DNA from 2 places in the Teredinibacter haidensis genome. Region 1 is predicted to be linked to the other one. Evidence: predicted binding sites of a transcription regulator. Region 1 holds the regulator's gene; the other holds the start of a gene.
The links. Region 1 encodes LexA, which represses DNA repair genes until DNA is damaged. Its sites were predicted from a motif close to ACTGTNTNTANANACAGT; they were not measured.
Positions count from the first base shown of each region.

Region 2: a site for LexA is predicted at 2,911-2,928, ahead of recN (DNA repair protein RecN). Genes of this name have one in related genera too.

Region 1 is NZ_CP060084.1:1,960,591-1,965,006, reverse strand. It holds gene topA (type I DNA topoisomerase) at 1-174, shown strand, start outside; gene H5715_RS07750 (DUF6586 family protein) at 177-665, shown strand; gene H5715_RS07745 (hypothetical protein) at 1,012-1,260, shown strand; gene H5715_RS07740 (SulA-like leucine-rich domain-containing protein) at 1,331-1,765, opposite strand; gene lexA (transcriptional repressor LexA) at 1,778-2,380, opposite strand; gene H5715_RS07730 (dihydrouridine synthase) at 2,564-2,839, shown strand; gene H5715_RS07725 (hypothetical protein) at 2,844-3,248, shown strand; gene H5715_RS07720 (DUF6763 family protein) at 3,333-3,653, opposite strand; gene nagZ (beta-N-acetylhexosaminidase) at 4,051-4,416, shown strand, end outside.
Region 2 is NZ_CP060084.1:2,897,279-2,901,694, reverse strand. It holds gene H5715_RS11520 (RnfH family protein) at 1-130, shown strand, start outside; gene H5715_RS11515 (outer membrane protein assembly factor BamE) at 144-569, opposite strand; gene fur (ferric iron uptake transcriptional regulator) at 650-1,060, shown strand; gene recN (DNA repair protein RecN) at 1,236-2,894, opposite strand; gene grpE (nucleotide exchange factor GrpE) at 3,074-3,661, shown strand; gene dnaK (molecular chaperone DnaK) at 3,807-4,416, shown strand, end outside.

The DNA.
Region 1 (4,416 bases):
AAAACCAAAGAGCAGTACGTGCAGTCGGAAGTGGATGGTAAGGCAACCGGCTGGAAGGCGTTTTACAATAATGGAAAATGGGATGTGTCGGCAAAAGCAGCGCCAAAACGCGCTACAGCCAAAAAAGCGCCCGCAAAGAAAAAACCAGCCAGTAAAAAAGCTGCGAAAAAATAATCGTGGCAAGCTTCGATGAAGATTGTCGACGAGCAGTTGATCTGCAGTTGCTTTACGTGCGCAAACAATTAGATGTTGCTCAGGATGCTGAAAACCAGCTGAAGGCGTCATGCGCGCAGGCTGTGGTATTACAGTTGCGGCTAGGTATTAACGCCTATCTACGGGAAATAACCGAGGCCAACTTATCGGGAGGTCTTGAATACTCCTGGTTGGATGCTCTTGATTTGTCCAATGCTGATTTCCGCCTGCAGGAGCTTAAATTGTTAGCGAAGAACTCTGGTGAGTGGCTGTCAAAGCTCAACTTCCTTTTTCGCTCGCTGCTTAATCTACAAGCAATTCCCCCTACAGAACATATTCTGGATAGTGTTGTGATAGCCCGCACCGGCTCAGCCACGGCGTTAAGCTCCCCAACTGTGAGTGAGTTGGAAAATATCTACCTGGCCTTTAAAGCCTTGGTGCTCCAGCAGCGAGAGTTGGCATCCGAGCATTAGGGAAGCTCTGGCCAAGTCCAGCACTATTCTGTGTTAGCCCAAAACGTTCATTTACAGGGCGAGCTTCTTCGCTAGTAGCCGCAACGCAGGAAGTAGGTGTTTTGGCCTCGCGTTATGAGGCCTCCGGGTTTTCTCTATCTCTGTCTTATCTTTTTTGAAGACGGACGTACTCCTGTAAATATTTACCTTGGTCTTGAATAAGCCAAGAGCCCACAACATTCCTGGACTTAATCAGAACTTCCCCGAGGCATTTTGCGGCAATTGGTTATTCGCGAGGACAGAAAATGGTACACTTCATGGCACACAAAAGAATGAAATAAGCAGCAGTGATTGAACTTGGGGATTTATGTCGACTTTGTACGAAATAGTAGAGCTGGAAGATGGTGAAATAGCTTTGCAGAAAGCCGATGAAAAGGGTGAGCCGCTGGTGCGTATCCGCTTTTCTGAAGAATCGCTTTATTATTTAAATGACGCCAAACTCGATGTCGCCAAGGCAATGATTGAAGCCGGGCTGGAGGCTGCGAGTGAGCTTCAGGACGAAATGGCCGCTGTTACTGACGCAGAGAAAAGCGGTGAGGGAATGATTCTTCATTAGTGCCAGCATACGTTGATCGGTTTGGCGTGTGAATTGTAAACGCCCCTTCCTCTGCTTACCTTCCAGATCGTTATCGAAATCTCAGTGTAAGACCCCGGCACAAGCCTTGGTTGCAGGCGCTTTCAAGCTTGCTGAATTCAGAATCTGTCAGGCTACTGACTTCCGCTACCACCGTATCGCTATTGCCGTTGGCAAGTGCTTCCCAGTAAAGCCAAAGAATATCATTTGGCGTATCGGCGTAAACAACGCGTACCTTCTCAAGATTAAAGCGGTAACGACTTAACAATCCTTTAGTGACGCCTTTTGGAGCAATCCAAGTGAACCATCGGGTCTGACTTTGTTGGCTTAGGTGGGCCAGCATCGGCATTACAAGGCTGTAGTCGTTTTCGCCTAAGTGTGAGCGGGTAAGCACGATTTCAGTTAGGCTGGCGCTCTGGTCTCGAAGCTCGGCATTGGCTATGTTCTTGGGCGTAGCCTGTAGGGTGTGGGGCGCTGGAATTGCCATCAACTGATCCTCTTAGCTTCGACGTATGACACCAACACTGATGCCTTCGATGGCAAAGTGTTCGTCGCGTAAATCGACTTCTATAACGTCAAAGTCGGGGTTTTCTGGCCATAGTTCGACAATGGCACGATTTCTTTCGCGCTTAAAGCGTTTTACTGTGACTTCATTCTCAATGCGCGCGACCACAATATCGCCGTTACGCACTTGGTCTGTTTTGTGAACGGCAAGTAGATCTCCGTCAAGAATACCGGCATCTTTCATGCTCATTCCGTGAACTGTCAGCAGGTAATCTGCCTGAGGATGAAAAAAAGCATTGGGAATATCGCAGTAGTCTTGAATATGTTCTTCTGCGAGTATGGGGCTACCTGCGGCCACTCGGCCAACCAAGGGAATACCGCTTTGCGTTTCCGGTAGCCGAATGCCGCGGGAGGCGCCAGCGATCATTTCAATCGCGCCCTTACGGGCAAGGGCTTTAAGGTGTTCTTCAGCGGCGTTGGCCGATTTAAAGCCCAGGATGTCGGCTATTTCTGCCCTTGTGGGTGGGTATCCAGTGTCTTGAATATGGGTTTTGATCAGGTCCAGAATCTGTTGTTGTCTTGCGGTAAGCTTGATCATGATTTACTCCGGAGCCTATAAAAGTTCAGGTGAATGTACATTTGTTTCTTCTGTCTGTTCGGATGTACAGTATCTGTCATTATATACAGTGTTTTGCTGGAGGCAACTTTTTTTTGTTGTGCCTTGAAGTTGCACCATTTACACCTTGCTCTGGTAAACTGGGGTCAGCTTGGGAGGTGCTATATGGTTAATGGTGTAGAGCAGCGAGAACTGAAGCGCAAACGTGGTATACGAGCTGGTTTAGCGAAGCTCAAAGATCGCGTCGATATACGGGTTCGCGAAAAGGCTATTGAGCGCGCAAAAACCCGTATCTATTTACATGGTCGAAAGCCAGAGGATTATGATCAGGATGTTCTCGAAGTTATCGTCAAAGAAGAGGAAGACAAAATTAAAAGCGAGTTTAAGGATAAAAGTATCTTGTTACTGTTGGCGGCACTTGGGCTGTCTTTCTGGACCTAAGTAAATGTTCAAGTTTCTGGCAAAATCATTTGTTGCGACGGTACTGTGGGGGCGCTACAAGCGACTGGTTCTTTCGACGATATTACTGTTTGTCGCTTACTTTATCGTGTCAATGGTCCACGATGATTATTTAGAGTATTCACTCGCGGTTGGAGCAGCGCAGTCCTTAAGTTGGGCATATTTAGCCAAGTGGGTTGGTATCGCGCTACTATCTATCGCTTACTATCTTTTTAATTTCCCTCCTTCTGTTTTTACTCGAGAGAAAAAGCAAAGTTCAGAGCCTGATGGCACCAAAGACAATACGTTAGGGTCTATCGAAAGTACGGAAGTTGGCGATCCGTTCAATCATATTCGCAAGAAAAAAGTGTTAAAAGGTAGAGGAGAGGCCGGTTTAAAGGGTGGTGACTAAGGATGTTACAACGGCTTTACGATACTTGGTGGAAGGGCGGGTTTCGCTGTAGCTGTATTGGCCCTCTCCGTTTGAGAGGGTGCTCTAGGGGAGGTCGTCGAACCCGGTAAAGGATTCCGGTTCAATCATTTCAAGAGGGTTGTTATAGTTGCTGTTAAAATGATCTGGGCTGTCTTCCCATGTGTCGGAATAGGAGGAACCGTAACCTGCATTTGCATCTTCAGGAGCTGCAGCGGAAAGGAGATTTAGCTGCCCCCAAGATTCAAGCTCGAACTCGTCAATGTCGCCATCTTTATATTGAACTTCAATGGTGCTGCTGTCTTCATCAACAGCAACAATTTCAAACAGTTGCATACTGGACGTATCTTGAAACCAACTACCTATAATCGGAAATATCTTGGCCATAACCAACCTCCACTCTATGCCGTTAAAGCTAACACTTCCTTGTTGCTTGCGCACTTGGTTTCGTTAAAATATGGTGAAAATGTACGTGTTTAGCGTGGGGCTGATATTCGTTCCGTAACAGATTGAAAAATAATAGGTTTTTGGGTTTTCTTTAAGCCTAAATACAGCGTCTATAAAATTCGGAGCTATAGCCAATAAAGCGTAAAGATTAAAAAAGTCTATAAAGTGGGCATTGTATATCATGGTTTGTTAAAGCGAATAGTAGAAATTACGGTTTTATAAGAATGAGAAATCATTTTATTCGTAAGTGAAAGTAGGTCGATGTATACGTTTCTTGCGTTGCGTCTCAATTGCTTAACACGCTAATTCACAGAGTGACTAAGGCAGCTATAGAGCTATGGGGAAAAAATATTTGGGGCCTGTTGTTGTCGACATTGAGGGTTTGACATTAACAGATGAAGACAAAAAAATGCTTGCCAACCCCTGGGTTGGCGGCATTATTTTGTTTGGAAGAAATTATAAAGACCGCCAACAGCTGGAAAAGTTGGTGCAGGGTATTCGTGGAGTGAATTCCGCACTGATTGTTGCGGTTGATCACGAAGGCGGTCGCGTACAACGTTTTCGTTCGGGTTTCTCGCGCATTCCTGCCATGCAGCAATTGGGTGTTGTTTTTAGAGGAGACTCTGAGCGTGGGCTTGCGCTTACTAAATCTGTTGGTTGGCTGTCGGCAGCGGAATTGTTGGCTTCCGGGCTGGATATTAGT
Region 2 (4,416 bases), 940 kb from region 1:
TACCAAAGGCTTAAAGCCCGCTAAAGAGCATGTGTTGCTGGCGGGGGACAGGGTAGAAATATATCGCCCGCTGATTGCCGATCCGAAAGAGGTTCGGCGCAAGCGGGCAGAAAAGGCTAAAACTAGCTGATTATCGCGTAGCGCTATGTGGCTGGAGTGACTTCAACCGGGACTGGGGCGCCCTCTTTGGGTTTGTCGTTAGTGCCTTCTTGGTCGGGGTCGACCTTGCTGCTGGACTCTTTGTCGATGTCACCTTCCCAGCGGGCGAGCTTGCCGTCTTCAAAGAATATGCTGAGGTGGTATTCTTGTAGCTGTTTTTCGCCGCGCTTGAGAGCAAAATAATAATCCCAGCGGTCTGGGTGGAAGGTGTCGGCGACCAGGGGGCTGCCCATAACGTAGCGAACCTGTTCGGGAGTCATGCCGACTTCGAGTTGTTCTGTCATATCCTTCTCAACAAAATTGCCTTGTTGAATGTATATGCGATAGACCCAAGGGAATTGGAGGCGAGAGCAGCTGGTGGCTACTATGATTGTTATAATTAATAATGCCGTTTTTAAAACAAATTGCATGCCAGGGGTTTCCGAAAATCAATTGGCCGGGGATAATACCCGATCTGTTTATCACATGAGAAGTCCATAGGAGCATCTAAATGGCAGTAGAAAACCAAGAATTGCGCAAAGCAGGCCTAAAGGTCACACTGCCGAGAGTTAAGATTCTTCAAATCCTAGAAAATTCCGCAGAACGTCATCTTAGCGCAGAAGACGTCTATAAGCTGCTACTAGATGCAGGTGAAGATGTTGGTTTGGCTACGGTTTACCGGGTTTTGACCCAGTTTGAGAGTGCCGGCTTGGTTGAGCGCCACAATTTTGATGGCGGTCATTCAGTCTTTGAGTTGGATCGCGGTGATCACCACGATCATATGGTGTGTACTGAGACTGGCAAGGTTGTGGAGTTTCATAATGATAAGATCGAGCAGCTGCAGCGGGAGATAGCAGAAGACCACGGTTATGAGATAACCGGTCATAGTTTGGTTTTATATGTTAAACCCCTCAATAGTTGAGCGATGCAGCTAAGAGCTTTATGGGTGTAGCACTTGCTTTGCTGCTTTCAGGAGCGCCCCACGCTTGATGGGTTCAGGGGGGGGCTATTGCCTGAAAGGCAAAGCTCCGGCAGCTGTACCCCGAAGGCTCTTCGTAGGCTCCTTAAGTTCTCGCTTAGTGGCGCTGTTCAGCGCCTCAGGCGGTACTTAACATTTCCTTCGCATGGGCGAGTGATCGTTTTGAATCTATATCTCCTCCCATCATTCGCGCAATTTCAGCCACTTTTTCCTGCTTCGTTAAGGATTTAACTGAAGAAAGGGTTCCTGTCTTAGGGTTACTTGCTTTACTTACCAGCAGGTGCTGGCGTCCCTTGCTGGCCACCTGAGCTAAATGGGTCACACAGAGTACCTGGGCGTTGCTGCCTAGCTCTCGCAATAGTTTGCCCACTTCATCCCCGGTGGTGCCTCCAATGCCGACATCCACTTCGTCGAAAACCAGTGTGGGGGTGGTGGACGTTTGTGCTGTGACGACTTGGATAGCCAAGCTCACCCGTGAAAGTTCGCCTCCAGAGGCAATTTTGACGAGGGGTTTTGCTGCTTGACCGGGGTTGGTGCTTATCAGTAATTCTGCAGATTCGTTGCCGGAGGATGTGGGCGTATCGTTGGTGTGCAAGGCAATGCTCAGTTTTGCATTGTTCATGGCCAGCTGTGCCAGCCTGTCGTTTACGGCCTTGGTCAGGCGAGCGCTGGCAAACTGGCGCTGCTGTGATAGTTCAGCAGAAAGCTGCTGGTAGATTTTCAGGGTTTCCTGTAGTTGTTGTTCCAGTTCTCCGACTTGGTCATCGCCACTTTGCAATTTGCCCAGTTCCGCCGATAGGTTCTGGTGAAGCTGCGCCAATTTATCTGGCGCAATGCGATGTTTGCGGGCGATTTCGTAGATGGTACTCAGGCGCTGCTCTACCTCGGTCAGGCGGGATTCGTCCTGTTCCTGGCTGTTGAGGTAGCGATCCAGCTCCGACTGTGCCTCTTGTATATGAATAAGCGCGTTGTGCAGCAAGCCTTCGGCTTCCTGTAGTGCTTCGGGTTTTTCCTGCAGCGCTACCAATAACTGTAAGCCATGATTGAGTCTGTCCTGCAGGCCTTCATCGTCGGAGCAGAGACTGAGCACATGGCTGCAGTTGCCATTAATGGTTTCGGCGTTGGCCAGTCTTCGCTGTTCCCGCTCCAGCTGTTCTAGCTCCCCGGGCTCTAGGGAGAGCTGATCGAGCTCTTCCACCTGGTAATGCAAGAGCTGAAAGCGAGCGTTAAGGTCTTCGTTTTGGTTTTTGATGCCTTCTAGCTGGCTGTTGGCCGCGTGCCAGTTCCGGTAGGTATCTTTTACTTGCTTAGCGAGTGGTCGTAAACCGCCAAAGGCGTCGAGCAATCGCTGATGGGTCTTGCTGTCGAGTAGCGATTGGTGCTCGTGCTGGCTGTGTATGTTGATCAGCATTTCCCCAAGGGAGCGCAGTTGATTAAGGGTAACGGTTTGGCCGTTAATAAATGCGCGGGAGCGGCCTTCTGCCGTTATTACCCGGCGCAGAATACAGTCGTCGCCATCGGCCAGCTCGTGCTCTGCCAGCCACTTTTGTGCATAGTCGAGGGCTGAGATATCGAAGCTGGCGTGAATATCGGCCTTTTTACAGCCGGGCCGGATCTTGTCCGCGTCGGTTCTGTCGCCCATAGCCAAACCAAGAGCATCAAGCATAATGGATTTGCCCGCACCGGTTTCGCCGGTAATGGTGGTGAGGCCTTTGTCTAGCTCCAAATCCAATTGATCTACCAGCGTGAAATCGGTGATATGCAGATGGGTTAGCACGGCTCGCTCCTTTTTGGGTGTGTTTTTATACAGTGCTTTATGGTGGTTATTTATACAGTACAAGTGCTGGCTTTGCCACCAGTTTTTGATCTGTGTAATCCATGCCAAAAAATGGCCTTGAATGTGAGCGTGCTGTCCCCATATTGCTCACTGAAAAAACACATGAGTTGGAGATATGCGTGAGTAATTCAGATCAACCGCAAAACGACCCTAAAGAAAATTTGACTGAAGAGCAGCTTAATCAGGAACCTGAGAAGGTGGAAGAGTCTGCTGACGAGACCTCTACCGAGGAGGGTTTTGACGATTCGGCATCACAGCTGGAGCAGCTTCAAGCCGAGTTAACCGAGGCTAAAGAACAGGCTTTGCGCGTAGCCGCAGAGTTGCAGAACGTGCGTCGCCGCGCCGAGCTAGATGTTGAAAAAGCTCACAAGTTTGGCCTGGAAAAGTTCGTTAGCGATATGCTGCCGGTAGCCGATAATCTGATGAGGGCGGTCGAAGCTTCGGTAGCCGAAGGCGCTGAGTTGGCGTCTGTAACGGAAGGTGTTGAATTGACACTAAAAAGCCTGACGGATGCATTGCAGCGTCACAAGGTAGAGCAGGTGAACCCTGAGGGCGAACCCTTCAATCCCGAGTTGCATCAGGCTATGACGGCGGTTCCTCAGCCGGATGTGGAGCCGAACACGGTAATCAATGTCTATCAGGTGGGTTACACCCTTAATGGGCGCCTTGTTCGCCCTGCAATGGTCGTGGTATCTAAGGCCGAGTAAAAATTAATCAGGCTCTGTCACTTGAATAACGGTGGATAGAACCAATATTGAAACTCAAGCAGGTTGCTGGTATTTGGCCAGCCAAGCATAAAATTTCGTGGATGGGCCAAGCCGATCTGCAAGCATTTAAGACTGGAGATAATCAATGGGCAAAATTATTGGTATTGACCTGGGCACAACCAATTCCTGTGTATCAGTATTGGAAGGTGGTAAAGCCCGAGTTATTGAAAACTCTGAAGGTGATCGTACAACGCCTTCTATTGTTGCATTCACCGACGACAAAGAAGTTCTGGTTGGCCAGAGCGCAAAGCGTCAGGCGGTAACGAACCCACAGAACACCCTGTTTGCGGTTAAGCGTTTGATCGGCCGTAAATTTAAGGACGATGTGGTTCAAAAAGATATCAAAATGGTGCCATACACCATTGTGGCTGCCGATAATGGCGATGCCTGGGTAGAAGTGAAGGGCGAAAAGAAAGCTCCGCCCCAGATCTCTGCTGAAGTACTGAAGAAAATGAAGAAAACCGCTGAGGATTATCTTGGCGAAGCTGTGACGGAGGCGGTTATTACGGTTCCAGCGTACTTTAACGATTCTCAGCGTCAGGCGACCAAAGACGCTGGTAGAATTGCTGGTTTGGAAGTAAAGCGTATCATCAACGAGCCAACAGCCGCGGCGCTGGCGTACGGTATGGACAAAGCCAAGGGCGATCGCACCATTGCGGTGTACGACTTGGGTGGTGGTACTTTCGATATCTCTG